One region of the Aerococcus urinae genome, then DNA from elsewhere that is predicted to be linked to it. Evidence: predicted binding sites of a transcription regulator. Region 1 holds the regulator's gene; each other region holds the start of a gene.
The links. The regulator Rex, encoded in region 1, represses fermentation and respiration genes when NADH is low (regulators of the CRP and FNR family bind a similar motif). The targets are predictions, from matches to a motif close to TTGTGAANTANTTCACAA.

Region 1 (8,113 bases):
CAGCTTGACCTAATTGATCAATGCTGGTGTCTTTCAATTCAAGACCTAAGTCTTCAGTAATGACTGTCCCACCAGTAAGAACAGCTAAGTCTTCTAATTGTTCTTTACGACGGTCACCAAAGCCTGGAGCCTTCACAGCTACTACATTGAAAGTCCCACGAATCTTGTTCAAGACTAAGGTAGGAAGAGCTTCCCCTTCAACATCGTCAGCCACTAATAATAAAGATTTACCTTGTTGTACGATTTGTTCTAATAATGGAAGGATATCTTGGATATTAGAAATCTTCTTATCAGTGAGGAGGATGTAAGGATCATCGAGAACAGCTTCCATCTTGTCATTGTCGGTTACAAAGTATTGGGAGAGGTAACCACGGTCAAATTGCATCCCTTCAACAACGTCTAGGGCAGTGTCCATTGATTGTGATTCTTCAATGGTAATGACACCATCTTGTCCTACTTTTTCCATAGCGTCAGCAATTAATTGACCGACTTCTTGGTCGCCGGAAGAAATTGCCGCAACGTTAGCAATGGATTCTTTAGCATTCACTGGAACAGAAATTTCTTTCAAAGCTTCTACTGCCTTGCGGATAGCTTGATCCATCCCACGACGAATGCCCACAGGATTTGCCCCTGCTGTCACGTTTTTGAAACCTTCATGGACGAGGGCTTGAGTTAGGATGGTAGCAGTAGTGGTACCGTCACCAGCAACATCATTGGTCTTAGAAGCGACTTCAGAAACTAATTTAGCTCCCATATTTTCAAAGTGATCTTCTAATTCAACGTCTTTAGCAATGGTCACCCCATCATTGGTGATTAATGGAGAGCCATAGCTACGTTCTAAGACAACGTTACGTCCCTTAGGTCCTAAGGTCACTTTCACGGTATTAGCTAATTTATCAATACCTTCTACTAAAGATTGTCTTGCATCACTTGAATATTTAATATCTTTGGCCATTCTATCTATCTCCTATTCTAAATCTAAGCATGATCGAGAATTCAATTATTTTTTATGTTGATTGTCGAAGTTCAGTCAATGATTATTCAACTACAGCAGTTAAATCTTTTTCTTTAATGATGAGGTAATCTTCCCCTTCATAGCGGATTTCGCTTACTGCATATTTTTCAAAAATAACTTGGTCGCCCACTTTAACTTGAGGGGTGTAGTCATCAGTAGCATCAGCAACAGCTACCACTTGACCTACTTGAGGTTTTTCTTTAGCAGCAGATGGTAAAACGATGCCAGAAGCAGTTTTTTCTTCCTCTTCTTGGACTTGAATAATCACACGTTCATTTAACGGCTTTAACATTTAAAATATCCCTCCAAATTTAACATACTAATTAATAACCTAATTAATAACACTTTTAATGATTTGTTAGCACTCATCATCTCCGACTGCTAACTTACACTATTTATAGTAAAACATTTCCAGATATAAATCAAGTAATTCGTTGACTTTTTTTGACCTTTTTTCTTTTTATCACTTTAAAAGTATAAAATATCATTTAAAAAGTATATGACATTAAAGTTAGGAAATTGAGTTAGATTAAACTCTTTATTCTTTGATTTTTACTATTGATGACAAGAAAAAAAGCCCTCAATTAAGAGGACTTTATCACTGACAAAAGTTAGACCTAATCTTCAAGTTAGGTCCTGCTAACTTTTGCTAGTTCGACGAATTTTTCTTTTTATTGTTACCATTGCGATTACCGATATAGTAAATCAGGGTTTGCAGCTCATTGGCTAAATCGACGTTTTGGACATGAATATCTTCAGGAACATCTAAAACCACCGGAGTAAAGTTCAAGATGCCTTGTATACCGGCTTCACCTAATTCACTCACGGTATCTTGGGCGACTTTTTCCGGAACAGTCATAATAGCAATCAGAATTTCCATTTCTTGAATCCGTTCCTTTAATTCACTCATTGGGTAAACCGGTACCCCACTATGGACGGTTCCTACAATCTCAGGATTAATATCAAAGGCCGCCCCAATCCGGATATTATTGGTTCGTTTAAAGTTATAATTTAATAAGGCGTTCCCTAAATTACCGACCCCGATTAAAGCCACTGTGGTGAGGCGGTCTTGGTAGAGTTGGCGACTAAAGAAGTCCAATAGAGCTTCAACATCATAACCATAACCACGCTTCCCTAGGGCACCAAAATGTGAGAAATCCCGACGAATAGTGGCACTATCCACTTTGATCGCGTCACTGAGTTCACTGGAAGAAATCCGTGTCTTACCCATGTTCTTAAAATTATGCAAGTAACGGTAATAAAGCGGTAACCGCCTAGCCGTTGCACGTGGAATTTCCTTCATGTTTCCACTCCTTTTCACAAGATATCAAATACATTTTATCACCTAAATCATAAAATGAAAAGAACTTTGTGAAAAATCACATAAATCTTTTCGGCTAATTTTTATTAATTTTAAAACTTTGTGAATAACCCCGACCTTTTCTAAGGGAAAGTTCACAAAGTCAAAAAATATCTGCCGATAAAATATGATACACTAGTGAAGACAATAATAAACGATTTAGGAGGAAAGGATCCAATGATTGTACTACAAGGATCAAAACTCATGCGACGTTTTGGCTCCGATATTCTTTTCCAAGATGTCCAAATGACCATCCAAGATAATAGTCGTACTGCCTTAGTCGGGCGAAACGGTACCGGTAAATCCACCCTACTTAAAATGTTAGCGGGCATTGAAGAACCTGACCAAGGGCAAGTCACCCGGGCCAAGGGCAAGACCATTGCCTACATGGACCAACATGCCGCCATTGAAAACAGTCAACGGACAATTTATGAAGAAATGCGGTCGGTTTTTAAAGAATCCATCGCCCTCATCCACCATGCTGAGCAAGCCGCTCAAGACTTGGCCGATGCCCATGATGAAGCATCCTACCAAGAGGCCCTCAAACGCTATGACCAATTACAAGAAGAAGTCAACCAAAGTAATGCCTATGGGTATGATTCCGAGATTCGCATGGTCCTCCACGGCTTTCAATTTCCTGAGTCAGATTACGACAAACCCATCAACCAATTATCTGGTGGTCAACGGACTCGGCTAGCCCTGGCCAAGGTCCTCCTCGAAAAACGCGATATTCTTATCCTCGACGAACCCACCAACCACTTAGACATTGAAACCCTGACATGGCTTGAAGACTACTTGCCTTCTTATCCTGGAGCCCTATTAATTGTTAGCCACGACCGTTATTTCCTAGACCATGTCACCAACGAGACCTATGAAATGACCGGACACAGTATGGAATATTATAAGGGGAATTATTCCTTCTACCTCAAAGAAAAGGCTGTTCGCCTCGAAAGCTGGCAAAAGGCCTATGATAAGCAACAAAAGAAAATTGCCAAGTTAGAAGACTATGTAGCGCGTAACCTGGTCCGAGCTTCGACCACCAAGATGGCCCAGAGTCGGCGTAAGCAACTCGAAAAGATGCCCAAAATTGAAAAGCCTAAACAGGACGAAAAAAGTCCCCATATTCAATTTCTAACGGACAAAGCCAGTGGTAACGTGGTCCTTACCGCCGACCACTTAGGCATTGGTTACGATGATCACTTACTTTCCTATCCGATTGAGATGGATATTAGAAAGCAACAAGCTATTGCAGTGGTGGGACCCAACGGCGTGGGTAAATCTACCCTCTTAAAAACCATTATCCAAGAAATTCCCGCCATCAAAGGGGAAATTCACTATGGGGCAAATGTGACCATTGGCTACTATGACCAAGAATTAGCCAAACTCCACAGCAATAAGGATGTCCTCCACGAACTTTGGGATGACCATCCGACCATTAACGAGGAAAACATTCGTACCATCCTGGGGTCTTTCCTCTTTTCCGGACAAGACGTGGAAAAATCGGTAGCTATGTTGAGCGGAGGAGAGAAGGCCCGGCTTGCCCTAGCCAAACTCTCCTTTAACCATGATAATTTCTTAGTCCTTGACGAACCGACCAACCACTTGGATATTGATTCTAAGGAAATTCTCGAAAATGCCCTGATTGCCTATGATGGAACCTTGCTCTTTGTTAGCCACGACCGCTACTTTATTAATCGGATTGCTACCCAAGTGCTTGAAATCAGTCCAGAGGGTTCCACCCTCTACCTGGGCGATTATGATTATTATCTCAATAAAAAAGCCGAGCAGGAAGCGCGGCTAGAAGAAGAAAACAAAGAAAATCAAGCCAGTCTTACTGAAGAAAAGTCAGCACCCAGCCAGTCCGCCCAAGCCTATCAAAATCGTAAGGAACGCCAAAAGGAAGAAAGAAAACTCCAACGACAAAGCAAAAAAATTGAAGCAAGTATTGAAGGCTTAGATGAAGAAATAGCAGAGATCCAGGAAAAAATGACTGATCCTGATATTTTACAAAATTACTATGAATTAAACCAACTCGACCAATCTCTTAAAGACACACAAGCCCAACAGGAAGAGCTCTTTAAGGAATGGGAACTTGTGCAAAGTCAGTTGGAAAATTTTAACCAATAGACATAAAAAAGGTATGCCCACACCAGGACTCAAGACTAGTCCGTCTGTTAGCATACCTTTTCTTTTTAAGCTTCTAGCCATTCGGTATGAATGACTTCAATGGGATACCAGCTTTCAATTTTTTCGAGATAGTTCAGCAGGCGCTGCCGGCTCTTGCTGTATGAATTAGAAACTAGGCCAAAAGCGACCACCGCTTGGTTGACTAGGTCTAAGTCAGCAATTTCAGCAGCAGTCACCTTTTCTCGCTGTTGGGCCCGCTCCACCATACTTTTGACGATCCGGCGCTTATCCTTCAAAGTATAAGCTTGGTCAATGATAAAAGTGACTTCTAAACCAATTAATACCATCTTTCCTCCTCAAGCTTTCCCTGAAACTCAATTGGCCTTCGCTTAAAGGCAACTAATTTTCATCACCTAAGTCTAGACCTGGGTTGGCATCCAAGTCTAAGCCGACAAAGTCGCCCTTTTGGTATTGCGGGTAGGCAGCCGCTGCAATCATGGCACCATTATCCCCACATAAACTTAATGGTGGGTAGGAGAGGCGCACTTCAGGATGTTCTTTAGCCAAGTGACTCTCTAACTCTTTTCTGAGTGAAGAATTGGCAGCCACGCCGCCCGCAACAACTAATTGTTTGACCGGATAAGCAGCAATGGCCCGCATAGTTTTAGTCACTAAGACCTCCACGGCAGCCGCTTGGAAACTAGCTGCCACATCATTGGGATTCAATTCTTCCCCCTTTTGTTCTGCATTATGGGCATGGTTAATAACCGCTGATTTAAGGCCGCTATAGGAAAAATCAAAATTATCCTCATTGATCATGGGGCGGGGATAGTCATAAATAGCCTGACCCTCTTGAGCCATTTCATCCATGCGTTTGCCCCCAGGATAAGGCACTCCCAGGATACGGCCGACCTTATCATAGGCTTCCCCCACAGCGTCATCACGGGTATCGCCGATTTTTTGATAGTGGCCATCTTCTTTCATATAGACTAATTCCGTATGTCCCCCACTGACCACTAAGGCCAGCAATGGGAAAACCATTTGGTCAGAAATATTATTGGCATAGATATGACCAGCCATATGGTTAACCCCAATTAAGGGCTTGTCATGGGCAAAGGCTAGCGTCTTAGCGGCGGTAATCCCAATCAGTAAAGAGCCCACTAAGCCAGGGCCCTTGGTAACCGCCACAGCATCGATCTCTGGCCAGGTCACGTCCGCTTCCTTCATGGCATAATCAATCACCTGAGTAATTTGCTCGACATGGTGGCGGCTAGCAATCTCTGGAACTACTCCACCAAAACGCATATGACTTTTAATTTGTGTGGCAACGACATTACACTTCATCTCTTTGCCATCAATAACGATCGCTGCACCGGTTTCGTCACAGCTTGATTCAATTCCCAATATTGTTGTCACTGGTCGATCTCTCCCATAAATAAACTTTTGCATCTTCATGATTATCTTGGTAATAGTTTTTGCGTTGGTCAATACACTTGAAACACTGACTCTCATACAAGGCCTGAGCAGGGATGTTGTGGGCACGGACTTCTAAGAAACAACGGGCTAAGCCTTGTTCTTCTAAGTGGACCAGGGCTTGAGTCAAAAGTAAGGCCCCCAAGCCCTGCCGACGTCTATGGGGGCTGACTGCAAAATGCAATAATTCCCCTTCATCTGCCAATAATTGAAAAGTGGCTGCTGCTAAGACGACTTGCTTTTCATCTAGCAAGAGGAATAAATAGAGCCGTGGACTGGCTAAGCCCCGTTCCAACCAATCTAGAGCGATATGGGGCATCTGCTCAAAGGCCTCCTGGTAAAAAGCCAGCGCCTGCTGACTAATCCTGGGGATGAGCTTGGCCTCGGGTCGGTGGTAGACTATGATTTGCTTCATCTTCTTGGGCAACCTGATGGGCATCATCTTGCCAAGTCAGAGTGAGGGCATCTTCGTGGTTATCACGATAGTAACGCTCCATCTTCCCCGTTGCCTTAAACCCCTCTCGTAAATAAAATTTCTGAGCACCTTCATTGGATAAACGAACTTCTAAGGTAATCGCATGGCGTTCCAAATCAGGGGCTAAGTGTTTGACCAAGTCTAAGAGCTTGGACCCAATCCCCAAGGACTGGTAGCTGGGTAGTACGGCCAAATTCGAAATATGAATCGATTCTTTGTCCCGCCGACAACCTACAAAGGCCAGCAGTTCTTTTTCCTTAAAGGCTTGTAGGTAAAAAGTTGACGGATGGTAAAGCATATCATTATAGATATCCTTCTTGGACCACATCTGATGCCCATCATAAGCTGCCCGCTCTAGAGCCACCATTTGGTCAATCCACTCCGAATCGGATATCGCTAAATCAAGCTCCTGGTCTAAGCCATAAGTCAAAGTAGACTTATCCAAATCGATCTGCTGACTCAAAGCCTGGCCAGGTTCATCAGCAAATAACTGGGTAATTTTATTGCCCAGTTGAAAGAGCCAACGATCAAAGCATTCTTTCCACATAATGGCCTCGGTTTGCTGCCGCTTCTTCGGGGTGTTTCTCCTCCCAACGCTCTTCGGCTTCCGCTAATTTAGCATACTCTGGTAAGAAAGTGGCGACATCTTCTTCCTCTAGTTCTAGCTTAGCCAGTAAGGGAGCGTGGATAACCCCTTTTTCTGCCGGTAATAACTTAGCTTGGTCTCCCAAGTGTTCTTTAATTAGTTCCTCAAATTGGTCAATATCCGAACTGATAAAATACAAGCTTTGGTCGGGACAAGCTGCCTTTAACTGGTCTAGCCAGTCTGCTAGCCGGTAATGCCCCATAGTTAGACCTTCTACTTCCTCTCCATTACTATCATAAGCCATAGCAAAAACAGTTTGGCGTCTAGCATTAATCAGAGGACAAATGATGCCATCCTCTTCTGCGGCATTAGCAGCAATGGCTGCTAAACTGGTCACTGAATAAAGTGGAATATTTAAGGTCCAAGCCAAAGTTTTGGCAGTAGTCACCCCGATCCGAAGTCCCGTATAGGAACCCGGCCCCCGAGTAACAACCACCCTATCCAGGTCACTCACTTCCCAAGCAACTGTGGTAAACAACTGCTTAATCAAGGGTAAGAGAGCTTTAGAATGTTTAATTTTAGTATTTGTGGTGATTTCCATTTTGCTGGTCTGATCTTCAATCAGCGCAATACTCATAGAAACCGTCGATGTATCGATAGCTAATGTTCGCATGATAATCCCCTTTGTGCTTCAAACTCATGTAGGTCTATTCTAACATTATTATAGAGATGGGGCTAGGTGCTAGCTTGACACTTGAAAGCAAGAAAGTTGCAGGCTAACCCGATCCTTGGTATATTGTACTAGCTGCAAATAGCTAATGGTCACATGACCAAGATTAAAGGAGGTCTTAACATGGACGAATTACTCAAACGCATCAATGAACTAGCTAAAAAACAAAAAGAAGACGGCTTAACTGCTGAAGAAAAGGAAGAACAAACACAACTTCGTCAAGAATACTTGAAGATCTTCCGCGGTAACTTCAAAAACATCATGATGAATACCAAGGTCATCGATCCTGAAGGTACCGACATTACCCCAGAAAAACTTAAAAAAGCCCAAGCGGAACACCATGGTAA
Region 2 (8,113 bases), 440 kb from region 1:
AGACAAGAGGCTAGTTAAGGAGTGGTGTTATGGCACTTGTTGATCGTTGGTATGAAATTTTAAATAATTTATATATGCACCCCAAGATTTCACAAGCGGAGTTTGAAGCGGGGCTGAAGACAAGTCGCCAAACCCTCAAAAAGAATATCCAACTCCTCAACCAGGAGCTGGGAGGCATTGCCAGCATTACTTTAGAAGACAAGGTCTATCACTTGACCATTAAAGATTTTGCTGCTTTCAAGAAAATTCTAGCAGGAAAATTTCGCCAAGATACTGACTTTAATTCTTCCAATAAACGGCAAGCCTATATTCTTAAACAGCTGATTGAAGACCAAGAGGCTGTGATTATCGATGACCTTACTGAAGTGACCACGGTTAGTCGCGGGACGGTGAATAATGATATCAGTCACCTTCGTCAAGAGTTAACGGATTATCACCTCACCATTGTGGGCACCCCCAATAAGGGTTTGACTCTGGAAGGGGATGAGCTCGATATCCGCACGGCCTATGTCAATATCGTTCTTTCTTACTTCAAGGAAGATCAATTCACTATCAAAGATAAGACGCATTTGTTGAATTTGGCCCCTAATTTTAATATGACCAATTTCACCAAAGATTTACTCTTAAAAGTTGTTTATGTCACTCTACTCCGTGTCCGTCAAGGGCACGGTTTGACGAGTGAGATACTTCACTACCAGAACTTCTTACAAGGACAAGAGGACTATGAAGTCTTTATTGCTGAAATTGAAGATTATTTCAACCTCACCCTAAGTCATTATGAATACCAGTACCTGGCCTATCCGTTTAATATTTACAATAAGGAAGACATTGTACCGGAGAGCTTTAACTCAGCCTTTGTTGACCATGTTTACCAAGAAGTCCTCCAAGCCATTCAACGTGACTTAGCCATTGAATTTGACCAGGAAAAGTTATACCAAGCTATGCGTAATCATTTAATTTTTCTTATTCGTCGCTTGTTATTCCGGGTTAATAGTGAGGATCTCTTTTTCCATGAGGTCCAAAAACAATACCCACTATCCTTCACTCTGGCAGAGATTACTGGCCAGGTCTTAGAAGAAGTCTTAGACCGTGAGGTACCAGGCATTGAGCTGTCTTATCTCAGTCTTTATTTCGAGTTGGTTATTAGCCGACAAGTGAGTTTGAAAAGTCAAAAAATTGCTATCGTTTGTCACACCGGTAAGGGCACAGCCCGTTTGATTAAGCTGCAGATTCAGCGCATCTTAGGGACCAGTTTAGAGTTATCCACTTTCTCAGAAGGGGAATTTAACCAGGAAGACCCTAGTCAATACTTTGCCATCTTCACTACTATTCCTTTAGACAAGACCAGGATCAAACGGCCTATTATTCAACTGGATAATTTATTCGATGAGTCTTATATCCGGTCGCAATGGAATAGTGTCCAACGGCATAATCCTCTCTTTTCCCAGTTGGTTTACTTGGACTTTCTTACTTTAGACCAAGGGGAAAGTTACGAAGATTTGCTCCAAGTCATGACGGACAAAGTCATTGAAGAGACCGGAGTTTCGGCTGAATTTCAACAAGCGATTTTTGACCGGGAAGCCATTAGTGATAAAGTTTTTGACCAAGGAATAGCTATGCCCCATACGGTGGTTGAAGATTTTGATCAAATCATCCTATTCATCGGGCAAGTTGAAGCTGATATCAAAGAAAAGGGCCGACCCATTGACCTGGTCTTTCTCTTAGGAATTCCCAGTCAGACCAACCAAGTCATGGATGAGTTACTGATTAATATCTATGAAGCGATTTTTGCGGTGGCCAATAACCAAGACTTAAAGGCCTTATTAAAAACTACGCATTCTTTGGAAGAGATTCAAGATATTTTACAAGGAGATGACGCATTGTGAGCTTTATGATCGTATTTGGTGGGATGGCCTTACTGGCCTACTTGGGCCAAGCCTTTCTTGGTTTCCTGCAAATCAAACACTTTAACCAAGTTTATCAAGACCTGCGTAAACAAGGCAAAGTCGCCATCGGGAGACGGTCTGGCAAGCTTCGCCAAGGTACTATCGTGATGTTTGCTGTCAATGACCAAGCTAGAATCCTTGATGCCTATAAGATGCAGGGAGTCACGGTATTAGCGAAATTCAAGCGCCTCCCCCAATATATTGGTCAAGATCTCTATTTGATCGATCGCAAGCATCCCCTGGTACAGAAAGAAAATAAATTAACCCAAATTGCCATGGAAGACGCCCGCGAAGTCTACATTCGGGTGGAAATCGGTGACTATAAGGAAGAAAAACCGCAATCCACCTTCAAACAATTAGGCAATTTTGCCACACAGATGAAATACACACTGTCAAATAAAGTTAAAGGACGTGGATAAAAAATGGAATATATTGTTAAATTTGCGGAAGGGTTCATGAACCTCTTCCAAACCGGTGCCGATAACTTCATTGCCTGGATGGGATCCATTGTTCCCCTGGTATTAATGTTAATGGTTGCCATGAACGCTATTATTAATCTCTTAGGGGAAGAACGGGTAACCAGCTTAGCCCGGGTGGCTTCTAAGAATGTCTTTACCCGTTACATGATCCTACCCTTTGTGTCTGCCTTTATGTTAGGGAACCCCATGTCAATGACCATGGGACGTTTCCTGCCTGAATTCTATAAACCCGGTTATATTGCCGCACAAATGCAATTCTGCCATACCTCCAACGGGGTCTTCCCTCATATTAACCCAGGTGAATTATTCGTTTGGTTAGGGATCGCCCAAGGGATTGAAGCTTTAGGCCTTAACCAAATGGAACTGGCCATTCGCTACCTCTTAGTGGGGTTAGTGATGAACTTTGTTGGTGGTTGGGTCACAGACTTTATCACCGCGCGGGTATGTAAACAACAAGGAATTACCCTTTCAAAAACCGTTGACGGGAACATTGATTAAGGAGAATTATCATGAGTGAATACAAAAGCATAAAAATTGTAAAAGGGTCAGGCGGCTTTGGTGGCCCCCTAGTCATTACCCCAACCGAAGAAAAACACAAATTCATTTATGTGGTGGGTGGCGGTGAGCGCCCAGCTATTGTGGATCGTATTGAAGAACTTTCCGGTATGGAGGCGGTGAACGGTTTTAAAACCTCCATCCCTGATGAAGAAATTGCCTTAGCGATTATTGACTGTGGAGGGACCCTCCGTTGCGGGATCTATCCTAAGAAGGGGATTCCTACCGTTAATATTATCGCTACTGGGAAGTCTGGTCCCTTAGCCCAATATATTACCGAAGATATCTATGTTTCTAATGTTGGCGTTAACCAAATTGGCCTGGCAGATGGTAGCCAAGAACCAGTAAGTACGGTAGCGGCTAGCCAAGCAGATGACCAAGCTGAAGACAGTAGTGAAAAGGCTGGTTACGACACCTCTAAGAAGATTACCGAACAAACTGAAAATCCTAGTTTTATCGCTAAAATCGGGATGGGCGCTGGTAAAATTGTTGCCGTCTTCAACCAATCCGCCCGGGAAGCGATTGAAACCATGTTACATACCGTGATTCCTTTCATGGCCTTTGTTTCCTTACTCATTGGACTTATCCAAGGCTCAGGGGTTGGTGACTGGATCGCCCGGGCCCTAACCCCACTAGCTGGGAATGGAATTGGTTTAGTGGTTATTGGTTTTGTCTGCTCCCTCCCATTCTTATCCCCATTACTCGGGCCTGGCGCAGTTATTAGCCAGATTGTTGGGACCCTAATCGGGGTAGAAATTGGTAAGGGAAATATTCCACCACAATTGGCTCTACCTGCTCTCTTTGCCATCAATACCCAAAACGGTTGTGACTTCATTCCGGTTGGTTTAGGTTTAGCAGAAGCTTCCTCTGAAACTGTTGAAGTCGGCGTGCCTGCTATCCTTTATTCCCGTTTCCTAAACGGTGTGCCCCGTGTCTTAGTGGCATGGTTAGCAAGTATTGGTCTCTATAGCTAATCAAAGAAGAAATGCGCTCATAAAAACAAAAGTACAGAAAGGAAATCTACGATGACTATTTATCAAACAGAAGTAAAAAATATTGGTGCCGATGCTGAATTATTTAAAAGTGAAAACATGATCATCCTCTTTGGAGAAGACGCCCCTGCTGACTTAGCTGATTATTGCTATAATATCGACGTTAATCCTATCCAAGGAACTATTGAAGCAGGGCAAACCATCTCCTTTGATGACCAAGACTATAAAATCACTGCTGTTGGTAGCGTCGTAGAGAAGAACCTTACTGACTTAGGCCACATTTCTGTTCGTTTCGACAATTCAAGCGATGCTGATTTGGCTGGAACTATCTATGTGGAAGAAAAAGCACTTCCAGAAATTACCATTGGTACCAAAGTAACGATTCACTAAGAGAATTCAAAAAGTCCACTCATCTTTGTTTATGAGTGGACTTTTACTTATTGATAAATTTGAATGAAAATTCAAACCAAAACCAGCGCCCCCAAGCTCAAATAAGCTGTGGCAGGCGCTGGTTATTTTTTATTCTATTTTAAAGCGTCAACAATGGCTTTGTTGAAGGCAGGAAGGTCATCTGGGGTCCGGCTGGAAATGATACCAGAGGAGTCGATCACCACTTCTTCATCAAAGTAATTAGCCCCGGCATTCTTCACGTCAACGGCAACTTGGGCCACCGCAGTGATGTCTTTACCGTGGAGGACATCGGCGTTGACTAAGAGTTGTGGGCCGTGGCAGATGGTGAAGATGGGTTTATGCTTGTAAGCGAAGTGACGCACGAAGTTTAGAACGTCTTCATACTTACGGATCTTATCGGGAGAATAACCACCAGGGATCAGTAAAGCGTCGAAGTCTTCGCCCTTAGCGTTGTCAATTCCAACTTCAATTTCGACTTCGGTGCCATCACTTTTACCAGTGACAGTAGCGCCTTTTTCTAAACCGACAGGAACCACTTGATGACCTGCCGCTTCGAGCGCTTCTTTTGGTGAGGTGTATTCAGAATCTTCGAAGAGGTCGGTCATAATACTTGCAATTTTTGCCATAAGTTTGTTTCCTCCTTATTGGTCTTTCTGCGTCAGTGTGATTAATCGAGTGCCACTGACGGACAGCTTGTCTTTTTACGACTACATTTTTATCCTAGCATGACTAAGCTAGGATTGCGAACCTTGTGCTCATTCGCTTTTAAATCAGGGGGGAATTATTGTCATCGATCGCAGTGGGCGTTCTTATATCTCTTCCATAACAATATAGTTATCCCAGAACTCTAAACTTACTATTTTACATGTTGTGAATATAAGCACATAATAGAATTGTTAGAACTATTTCTTTTACAGTATAAAATTGTTGACTAAAAATCTTAAAAAGGAGAGATTGCATGAACCGAGTTTGTGAATTATTAAATATTGACTATCCGATTTTCCAAGGTTCCATGGCAGGGGTCGCTGAAGCGCCCTTAGCTGGCGCTGTTTCTGAAGCAGGCGGTTTAGGAGTGATTGCTACCGCTGGCCGTAAAGGGGACTGGTTACGTGAACAAATTAAAACTGTCCGCGAAATTACTGACAAAACCTTTGCTGTTAACTTAATGTTAATGTCTCACAACACCGAAGAAATCATGGAAGTGATTATTGACGAAGGCATTAAAGTGGTAACGACCGGTGCTGGGAATGCTGCGCCATTAATCGCACCTTTACATGAAGCGGGCATCAAAGTCGTTCCTGTTGTCGCTAATGCCCGTCAAGCCAAGAAAATGGAAGACGCTGGTGCCGATGCCGTGGTCTGTGAAGGGACCGAAGCGGGTGGCCACGTGGGTGAAGTGACCACCATGCCTTTAGCCCGTGCAGTTATCGCAGCCGTTGACATTCCAGTGATCATTGCTGGTGGGATTTCTGACGGTCATGGTTTAGCTGCAGCCTTTGCTTTAGGTGGTGAAGGGGTGCAATTAGGGACCGTCTTCTGCGCCAGTGAAGAAGCTCCAATCGCTCAAGGTTACAAGGAAGCCATCGTTAACTGTGGTTTAACCGATACTGTTGTTGTCGGTCGTTCCATCGGCGCCCCTGTGCGTTTAATCCAAAATGACATGGTCGCTAAACTCCAAGAAGAAATCGACAACGGCTCTACCCGTGATGAATTCGAAAAATCCAACCTTCAAATGTTACTAACCGCTATCACCAAAGGCGACACCGAAAACGGGATCGTAACCATCGGTCAAGTAGCCGGCAACATCACCGAAATTCGCCCTGTCAAAGAAATCATCGACTCCATCGTCGAAGAAGCTCGCGAAGCTCTGAAAAACATGCCAAGTATCTAAGAGTGCGACAGTCACACTAGAGGACGAAAACGCTACGCATACTATATCTGTAACTCGCTAACGCTTCGAACAGCTATAGCAATTGGAGAAAACTGTCATAAGCTCAGCTATAAGGATGTGAGAACGCCGTCAAAGACTTGAATTTTCTGAAGCAACTTCAAGGCTGGCGTACGAACTCAACTAGCCTGAGCGTTGGCAGTTTTTGAAATGGACGTTCGTCCTGTGACTGGAGCAGGTTTGGATAGAGTGTGATTAAAACACATTCTGCATAAACTGTACACATTAAAAAGGACTAGGAATTGACACCTAGTCCTTTTCTTGTCGCAAAAAATTTTATTCGATATCCTCTTCTAGTAAAAGTTCATTTTGTCTATAGTCGTCAGCATATTTTAAGATAGCTGGGTTTTCAAAGAGGTTCTCTTTGACTGGGGTGTAGACAATGGCGCCACTATTGTGACATGCAACCGAAAATTTCATTCCCACGCTAAGCTTATCGTTGTTAGGTAGGGGAAGAACTAATGAATTCCCAACTTGTCTAACTTGAACTTCCAAATGAATGACCTCCTAGTCATGAAGTAATGACACTCGCCTAATGCACTTCCTCCCCAATCAGCCCAGCTTGGTAGGCTTCAATCAGGGCTTTGAGGGCTTGGACCTGGCAAGTGAGCTGCTTACCGATATCCGTTTCTCTGACTGAGATCCGTTCCAACTCCTTGTCGACCACGCGGCGGGTGGATTCGATATCGGTTTCGTATTTAATAGCGTCTTCTTTACCATGGAAGGGATGGTGGGCGACCAGCTGCATGCCATAGGAGTTATAGAGCAGGGTAAAGCCCCCCAGTCCGGTCGTTTTTTGGTAGGCCCGGGCAAAACCGCCGTCGATCACAATCATCTTGCCCTCTGCCTTAATAGCATTTTCTCCGTCCTTGGCCTTAATGGGGGTATGGCCGTTAATGATATGGCCCTTGTCGGGATCGATGCCAAACTCTTCTAAGACCCGGCGGATAAAGTCGATGTCTTCCCGCCAGGAGTAGTAGACATTGCGGTGTTCTTGGTGGGTCTCCTTGTCTGCGATAAAGTAACGTTCAAAGGTGGCCATTTGTTTCTTTCCAAAGAGGGCAGACCCTTCGCCCTGCCAGAGATACCAGGCAAAATCCAGGTCGGGGTTTTTACTTTCATCACTTTGGCGTTTGGCATACATGCGCCGGACCACCTGGTCGAACTTATCCAAGAGGTCTTGGCCAGCCAGGGTTTGCCCATCAATAGTGGCTGCCATAAAGCTGCCGTCCTCGTTCATGGGGATACAGCCGTGGAACATGAGATTATTGTTATAAATCTTATACATGGACCCCTTATTAATCAAGAAGGCCACGTGCTTTTGTAGGCGTTGGCTATCCAAAAAGGCGGCTTGGAGGGCTTCCATGACCGCGTCCTCTTCTTCAGTCAGGGCATAGGGATCATCCGGGTCCACGGTGGGGAAAGAAGTATTGACTAAAGGATAGGTCTTGCCCTGCCAGTGAATGGTCCCGGCTTGGTAGTCGATCTTATCCAAGAGCAGGCGGTTGTCACAGCCGAATTCAGGGTGGCGGCGGATGACCTGGGCCTCTAACTTGAACTGGATAATGGCCATGGCTAGCTGCATGCGGGCTAATTGTTCCACCTCATCATGGTGGTAGTCATGGTCATCGGCTAATTTAGGCATGAAGCCAGTCAGGTCGGCCTCCCGGAAAACCGTATCAGCTAAATTGACCAAGGGCCGGAGCGGGATCCCATAGGCATGTTCGATCACAGAGAGGTTATCATAGCGGGCTTGGATCCGGACCACATTGGCGATTAAGG
Region 3 (8,113 bases), 340 kb from region 1:
CCGCGCGTCAAATTCGTTATTATGAGGAGCAAAAGTTAATTGCCCCCCACCGCACCGATACCAATCGGCGGATGTATTCCTTGAATGATGTGGACCGTTTACTGGATATTAAGGATTACCTTGATGATGGCTATAGTATCCAGATGATTTATAAAATTTATAATGAACCCAAAGATGTGACCCATGAAAGTAAGCAATTAACTGAGGATGATGTCCGTCGTATTCTTTATAATGAGTTTCTCGCCGCCGGAGGCTTTGATAACGTTCCGGGAGAGAAACCGCGCTTTTAAGACATACCAGGGTTTTATGCAGCAGCCTGTCCAATGAGGGATGGGTTGCTTTTTGTTTTTGTGGGGATAGTTGCCTTTATTGCAAACTAAGAAAAGTGATTTGCTTTTTGTTGAAAAACGAGTAATATATAATAAAAACCAATGAGTTAATAAGAAATAATAATTAATGAGGTGAGACCATGCGTACCCAAGATTTAATTTATTTTCTCCACCTATGTGACAGTAAGAGCTTTACCACAACTGCAGAAGAAATGGACGTTTCACAACCTACTGTTTCTCAAGCGCTTAAGCGGCTAGAGGAGGAGTTTAAGACATCCTTCTTTTTACGCAAGCGGGGGAATAATATCATGAAGTTAACAGAAAGTGGTGAACTCTTCCGCCACCAAGCAAAAAAAATACTGGACATTGTTGCTGAAAGTAAAGAGCTAATTGTCCAAAGTGAAAATCAGGAAGTAAAATTAGGAGTGCCTCCTATCATTGGCGCTACCTTGTTGCCGATTTTTCTTCCTGAACTGGTTAAATTCTCGGAGAATATTAATATCATCGAAAAAGATGGGTCGCGGACGATTTACCAACTTTTACGTAAGGGAGAAGTTGATATGGCTCTGGTGGGCTTTTCCAAACCTTTTGTCGCAGATAATTCGCCTCTGAAGGCCGGACTTATCGTTCAAGATTCTTTTGATGTTTTTGTTAGTGCCAATCATCCCTTAGCGGAGAAAAAAGAAATTATTTTATCTGATCTCAGCGATCAAACTTTTGTGTCTCTGGGAACGGGCTATGTGCAAAATAAGGTTTTTCTCAAGTGGGCTAAGAAAAATGGCATTGAAGATAGTAATATTTTTTATACCAATGAAGTAGCAACTGCCAAATCATTCGTTAAAGCCAATGTTGGGGCTATGATGCTAGTGGATATGGCAACTTCTGCTAATGACGGCTTAGTGAAACTACAAATTAAAGACGTGACCATGCCTGATTTTTATATTTACTTGCTGGCTCGTCAGTCAGCTACTGGTTGCTTACAGGACAAGGTGTACCAAAAGATAGCAGATATCGCTAAAAAGGAATTTCCTAAAAAACTCTACCATGACTAAACATTGCTAGTCTCCTTAAGCAGATGAAGGGGAAGGGAATCATAAAGTGATTTACTCAGCTGACTTCCGGGTAGATTTTGGTCATTTTTAAGCCATTGGGTAATGGTATAGGTTATTGCTGAAGCGGTATAGCGGGAAACAAAGTTGATATCCGTATTTTGAAAGGGTGGCTTAGTCTGCTTTGAAAATGCCTGCTTAAACCAGTTATAAATAAAGTGATAGAGATAGTTATAGAAATCGTTTGTGTTACTTACGGTAAGGATGAGTTGATAATAATCAGATTTTTGCTCTAAAGTTTTTATGACGCTATCAATAAAGGGGCTGACTTGGTCGATGGTCTGGGGCTTGTCTTTTTTATAATCCACTAAGAAAACTTGGTTCATCACATCATATTTATCTAAAAAATTGCGGTAAAAGGTCGAGCGGCTGGTGCCGCTTTTTTTAATGATTTGATCCACACTGATATCAGGAGACCTGCTTTCGACGACTAAATCATAATAAGCTGTAATAATTTTATCTTTTGCTAATGGCACGGTTAGTCCTCCTTCATACCGAATATAATCCTCCTACTTTATATTCAATTATAAATAAAAATTATAACTAAATCAAAATAATTTTGTGAAACACTTCTCATGAAATGTGTCTTTAAAAGTTTCTGTTTTCTGTTTTAATAGACTTGTAAAGAGTTTGAAAGGCCTTTCAAAAAGCAAATAAATTCTTTTGTTTAGTAACGATTCGATTTATTTGATAAAAATTTATTATTAGTTGATTTAATTAATTTATAAGTAGCTGTTGAAGTTTTGGATTAAATAAGAAAGTAGGAAAAACTCATGACTGAAGAATTTCGTATTGAACATGACTCAATGGGGGAAATTAAGGTACCAGCCGATCATTATTGGGGAGCGGTTACGCAAAGAAGTAAGCAAAATTTCTTAATTGGGACAGAGCTTATGCCAGAAATGGTCTTAAGACCTTTGATTAATATCAAAAAAGCAGAAGCTCAAGCCAATCGTGACATTGATAACCTAGACGCTAAAAAGGCAGAATATATTGTCAAAGCGGCTGATAAAGCCTTAGCCTTAGAAGATATTCATAGTGAGTTTCCACTACGAGTATGGCAAACAGGGTCAGGAACTCAAACCAATATGAACGCCAACGAAGTCTTAGCTAATATCGGTAATGAACTGGCAGGAGAAAAATTACTCCACCCTAACGATGACGTTAACAAGGGCCAAAGTTCTAATGATGTTTTCCCAGCTGCTATGCAAATTGGCTTCTATGAAGGAATTCATAGTGACGTTATTCCAGCCGTAGATCGCTTCATCGAAACTTTACAAAAGTTAGAAGATAAATATAAAGACAAAATTAAAGTTGGCCGTACTCACTTACAAGATGCTACCCCAGTAACCTTTGGCCAAGAAGTAAGTGGTTGGAAGACCATGATGATTAAAGATAAACAAATGATTGAAGAGGCTTCCGCCCATCTGCTAGAACTCCCTCTAGGGGGCACCGCAACAGGAACAGGCTTGAACTGTCCTGAAGGCTTAGATGTCAAAGCTTGTCAATACTTAGCGGATAACTATGGTCACGACTATACAGCAGCAGAAAATAAATTCTACGGCATGACCTCCAAGGGGCAAATTTCTCAAGCCCATGCGGCATTAAGAACCCTAGCAGAAGATATGCTTAAAGTAGCCAATGATGTTCGCTTCTTAGCCAGCGGTCCACGTTGCGGTATTGGCGAATTAATTATTCCATCTAATGAGCCTGGGTCTTCCATTATGCCTGGTAAGGTCAACCCAACCCAAGCAGAAGCCATGACCATGGTATCTACCCAAGTGATGGGGAACGACCAAGTCATTGCTATTGCTGCTTCACAAGGTTACTTTGAATTAAATACCTACATGCCATTAATTATTAATAACTGTGCTCAAAGTGTCAGTCTCTTAGGATCAGCAATTGATTCCTTTAACCACATGTGTGTGGCAGGGATTGAAGTTGACCATGAAAAGATGGACCACTATTTAGAAATTTCACTAATGAATGTGACTAAGTTGTCACCAGTGATTGGCTATGAAAAAGCTGCTGAAATCGCTAAACATGCCCACAAGAATAAACAAAGTCTTAAAGAAGCTTCACATGATTTAGGTTACTTGGATGATGAAGAATTCGATAAGATTATGCGCTTTGAAGATATGGTATAGGGCTTTAATTGCTTAAAAGGTTAAACGGCACCCATCGCCGTTTAACCTATTTCTCTTAAAGGAAGTGTTAAAATGACTGAGAAACAAAGCTCACTGGCGCAACTTGATTATAAAAAAATTGCTATCCCTATTCTTATTGGCCTGTTACTTTGGTTCCTTCCTATAAAACCAGATGCTCTTTCAGACCAAGCCTGGCATTTATTTGCTATTTTTGTAGGAACGATTGTTGGATGTATCTTACAACCTTTACCTATTGGAGCAGTATCCTTATTAGGTTTAACCACGATTTTTCTAACCAAGACCTTAAAGGCAGATGTTGCCCTATCTGGTTTTACCTCATCAACGGTTTGGCTGATCGTGATGGCTTTCTTCCTATCCCGTGGTTTTATTAAAACGGGTTTAGGTAATCGGATTGCCTATCACTTTGTCAAACGCTTTGGGAAGAGTACTTTAGGCTTAATGTATTCTTTACTGGGTGTTGATTTAATTGTAGCTCCTGCGACACCAAGTAACACGGCTCGGGCTGGTGGGATTATGTTCCCCATTGTCCGTTCTCTAGCAGAAACTTTTCAGTCTTATCCTAACGAACCTTCACGTAAGCGAATGGGTTCCTACTTAATTTATACCCTATGGCAAGGAAATATCGTGACCTCAGCTATGTTCCTTACCGCAGTGGCTTCTAACCCATTAGCTCAAGAATTAGCTAATGGTGCCGGGATCGAAGTCACTTGGGTGAAGTACTTTATTGCTACCCTAGTCCCTGGCTTGATTGCCTTACTAGTTATTCCTTGGATCATCTTTAAGATCTATCCACCAGAAATTAAAGAAACCCCTGACGCACCGGCATGGGCAGAGAAGCAATTATCTGAGATTGGTGCCATGACTGCTGCTGAAAAATGGATGCTAGGTATTTTTGCTGGGGCCCTAGTGATGTGGGTTTTAGCAGGAACCATTAATGTCAGTGCGACAACCACCGCTTTTCTGGCTGTAGCTGCTTTAATCCTATCAGGCGTGTTGACTTGGAATGACATAAAAAAAGAAAGTGGCGCTTGGGATACCTTAGTGTGGTTTGGAATTTTAGTGATGATGGCAACTCAATTGAACGAAACTGGATTTATTCCTTGGTTAAGTGATAATATTGCTCAAGCAGTAGGCGGCTTACCTTGGATTGTTACGATCATTGTTCTTTGTCTAGCTAACCACTATCTCCATTACCTATTTGCAAGTACCACTGCTCATGTGAGTGCAGTCTACTTAGCCTTCCTGACCGTTGCTGTAGCGGCTGGCGTACCACCAATGTTTGCAGCGATTATGCTCATCTGGGCAAGTAATACCATGTCTTCAACGACTCACTATGCCAATGGACCTTCACCAATCTTATCTGGGTCAGGCTACGTTACCCAACAAGAATGGTGGAAGAATAGTGCGATTATCTCCTTAGCTTATTTCGTCATATTCTTTGGTATCGGTGCGGGTTGGCTATTCTTAATCGGCATGGTTTAATAATATGAGTTATGAGATAAAAAATAACAACTAGATAAGCTCTATCCAGATTTAGAAAGGAAGAGATTTATGGCAGACATAAAAGATGCTTACGATGTAATTGTTATCGGTTCCGGGGGTGCGGGGATGACGGCTGCCATTACCGCCCATGACCTGGGGCTCGAGACTATTATCTTTGAAAAAACGGACAAAATCGGTGGGAATACCAATAAGGCTTCCAGTGGGATGAATGCTAGTGAAACTAGCTATCAAAAGGCGGCTGGCGTGGACGATAAGAAGGAAGATTTCTTTGAAGAGACCCTCAAAGGGGGACACGGGACTAATCACCAAGACCTGCTCCATTATTTTGTTGATCATTCGGACCAAGCCATTGATTGGTTGGCTGATTTAGAGATTGTGTTGGATAATTTGACCATTACTGGTGGCATGTCCAAGCCTCGGACCCACCGCCCTCATGATGGTTCAGCGGTAGGCGGTTACCTGGTCAAAGGATTGAAAGCCAATGTGGACAAGCGGGAGATTTCTGTTATTACCCAGGCGGATGTCCAAGAAATTTTACTTGACCAAGGCCAAGTTGGCGGGGTTAAGGTTGAAATCGACGATCAAGTCCGTGAGATCAAGAGTCAAGCAGTCATTATTGCCTCTGGTGGTTTTGGAGCCAATGCTAAACTGGTTGAAGCAGCTCGTCCGGAACTTGCCGGTTATGTGACCACTTCTGGACCGGGGATTACCGGAGACGGAATCCTCATGGCTCAAGATCTTGGCGCTGGAACGGTTGATATGGACCAAATCCAAGTCCACCCGACTGTTCACCAAGAGGAAGGGATTTTGATCGGCGAAGCGGTCCGCGGCGAAGGAGCCATCTTGGTTGACGGTCAAGGCCAACGTTTTACCAATGAATTGGGGACTCGAGATGTGGTTTCCCAGGCTATTACCGATCTCCCTGACCACAAGGCGCGTTTGATCTTTGACCAGGGCGTACGTGACCGGGCTAAGGCGATTGAATTCTACGCTGCCAAGGGTTATGTGACTGAGGGAGACGATTTAACTGAATTAGCTGAAAAGATCGCTTTGCCAGCAGAAAAACTCGTTCAAACTGTGGCAGACTATAACCAAGGTATCGCTGAAGAAAAAGACGAGTTCGGGCGCACAACCGGTTTACATGCTCTTGATCAAGCCCCTTACTATGCCATTGAAATTGCCCCTGGCGTTCACTACACCATGGGCGGCTTAAGCATTGACCAAGACGGTCGGGTCCTTAAGACAGATGGCAGTGGCTACATTCCAGGACTCTACGCCTGCGGGGAAGTCGTGGGTGGCTTGCACGGGTCTAACCGGATCGGTGGCAATTCCATTGCTGAAATCATTGTCTTTGGTCGCTTAGCTGGTCAAAGGGCGGCTGAAGCGGTGAAAGATAAAGCCTGAGTTAGATGTAATATCCATTAAAATTACAAGATAGAAAACACCAAAAGTTGTATTCTTAATCGGCTTTTGGTGTTTTTTAATTAATAATAAATTTATTTTAATTGGACATAATATAATGAAAGCGTTATACTCCTTGTGAGAGTAAATGATTATCTCTAAAGCTTCGCTTACCCATCTATTTAGAATTAATCATTTACTTATTTTTGTTTATTAGGAGGATTATGATGTCTGAAATTTTAATTTGCCCATCAATGATGTGTGCAAAATTTGGTAATTTGCATGATGAGGTTAAAGAACTCGATGAGGCAGGTGCCGATGTTTTCCATATGGATATCATGGATGGTCAATTTGTGCCCAATTTTGCCATGGGAATTCAAGATTATGAATATATTCGCTCGGTTACTGATAAGAAGATGGATGCCCATCTCATGATTATGAATCCAGGGAATTATATCGATTTATTTGCTGACCTAGGAGCTAATATCATATATATTCACCCGGAAGCCGACCTGCATCCTACGCGTACGCTAGCTAAAATAAAAGATCGCGGAATATTGGCAGGGATTGCTATTAATCCAGGAACATCGGTTGAATCTGTTAAAGAATTACTGTATTTAGCTGATGTTGTCATGGTAATGAGTGTTAATCCTGGTTTTGCAGGGCAAAAGTACCTACCTTTTATTGATAATAAAATCCATGAATTAGTAGATTTAAAAGCGAATTATCAATTTAAATTATCTATTGATGGTGCAATCTCTGAAGAACGGATTAAAACTTTAAGCAAAGTGGGTGTTGATGCATTTATTTTAGGAACTTCTGCATTGTTTGGCAAAGACGCTAGTTATAAAGAACTCATTCAAAAATATAAAAGTTTTAAATAGTTAAATCTTCTAACTTATTAATTAATCGTCTTTTTTATTGTGAATATTATCACTAAAATATGAATGATGATGCATATTAAGAATGAAAATAGAAGGTGAAAATTAACATAATTTATATTTTTACCTATAATATATAAAAAGATTTTAAGGAGGGACAGGATATGGTCGATATCTTGAATCAAGGCTTTAACTTCTTGATTGGATTAGGAGGTGCAGCTCTTACATTTATATTTATAACAATTATTTCCCTATTTATGGGAGTTAAATTTTCTAAGGCAGTTGAAGGTGGTCTTAGGATGGGGATTGCCCTAACTGGTATGGGAGCGATTATTTCTTTATTGACTAATGAATTTGGCGATTCCCTATCAGCCTTCGTGGAAAGAACAGGCACTAGTCTAGATATCGTTGATTTAGGTTGGGCACAAATGGCAGTTATAACCTGGGGCTCGGCTTACACGATGTTATTTGCTCTGATTTGTTTATTATTAAATTTATTGATGCTTTATTTTAAAAAAACGAACACAATGAATGTCGATTTATTTAACGTTTGGCATCTATCTATTATTGGTATGCTGACTATTTACTATACCAATAATATATTTATTGCTTTAGTTTTCGTTATTGGTATTTATGCAATGATGCTTATCAATAGTGACTTAATGAAACCTCAATTAAATCAATTGTTGGGCTATAGTGAGACGAACGTAACCGCTACAGCT

Region 2: a site for Rex is predicted at 5,252-5,269, ahead of AWM73_RS07860 (NAD(P)H-dependent flavin oxidoreductase). Genes of this name have one in related genera too.
Region 3: a site for Rex is predicted at 1,998-2,015, ahead of AWM73_RS08380 (class II fumarate hydratase). Genes of this name have one in related genera too.

Annotation. Positions count from the first base shown of each region.
Region 1 is NZ_CP014161.1:190,575-198,687, reverse strand. It holds gene groL (chaperonin GroEL) at 1-955, opposite strand, end outside; gene AWM73_RS00910 (co-chaperone GroES) at 1,038-1,307, opposite strand; gene AWM73_RS00905 (redox-sensing transcriptional repressor Rex) at 1,665-2,318, opposite strand; gene AWM73_RS00900 (ABC-F family ATP-binding cassette domain-containing protein) at 2,553-4,502, shown strand; gene AWM73_RS00895 (DUF503 domain-containing protein) at 4,568-4,849, opposite strand; gene tsaD (tRNA (adenosine(37)-N6)-threonylcarbamoyltransferase complex transferase subunit TsaD) at 4,902-5,918, opposite strand; gene rimI (ribosomal protein S18-alanine N-acetyltransferase) at 5,896-6,390, opposite strand; gene rimI (ribosomal protein S18-alanine N-acetyltransferase) at 6,335-6,997, opposite strand; gene tsaB (tRNA (adenosine(37)-N6)-threonylcarbamoyltransferase complex dimerization subunit type 1 TsaB) at 6,978-7,709, opposite strand; gene AWM73_RS00870 (DUF896 domain-containing protein) at 7,890-8,113, shown strand, end outside.
Region 2 is NZ_CP014161.1:1,726,665-1,734,777, reverse strand. It holds gene AWM73_RS07895 (SDR family oxidoreductase) at 1-14, shown strand, start outside; gene AWM73_RS07890 (BglG family transcription antiterminator) at 30-1,886, shown strand; gene AWM73_RS07885 (transcriptional regulator GutM) at 1,883-2,365, shown strand; gene srlA (PTS glucitol/sorbitol transporter subunit IIC) at 2,369-2,923, shown strand; gene srlE (PTS glucitol/sorbitol transporter subunit IIB) at 2,935-3,954, shown strand; gene AWM73_RS07870 (PTS glucitol/sorbitol transporter subunit IIA) at 4,006-4,362, shown strand; gene AWM73_RS07865 (type 1 glutamine amidotransferase domain-containing protein) at 4,497-5,009, opposite strand; gene AWM73_RS07860 (NAD(P)H-dependent flavin oxidoreductase) at 5,342-6,274, shown strand; gene AWM73_RS07855 (hypothetical protein) at 6,608-6,826, opposite strand; gene AWM73_RS07850 (fructose-bisphosphatase class III) at 6,864-8,113, opposite strand, start outside.
Region 3 is NZ_CP014161.1:1,822,480-1,830,592, reverse strand. It holds gene AWM73_RS08395 (MerR family transcriptional regulator) at 1-290, shown strand, start outside; gene AWM73_RS08390 (LysR family transcriptional regulator) at 470-1,381, shown strand; gene AWM73_RS08385 (TetR/AcrR family transcriptional regulator) at 1,378-1,914, opposite strand; gene AWM73_RS08380 (class II fumarate hydratase) at 2,212-3,585, shown strand; gene AWM73_RS08375 (anion permease) at 3,658-5,088, shown strand; gene AWM73_RS08370 (flavocytochrome c) at 5,158-6,513, shown strand; gene rpe (ribulose-phosphate 3-epimerase) at 6,738-7,394, shown strand; gene AWM73_RS08360 (PTS transporter subunit IIC) at 7,556-8,113, shown strand, end outside.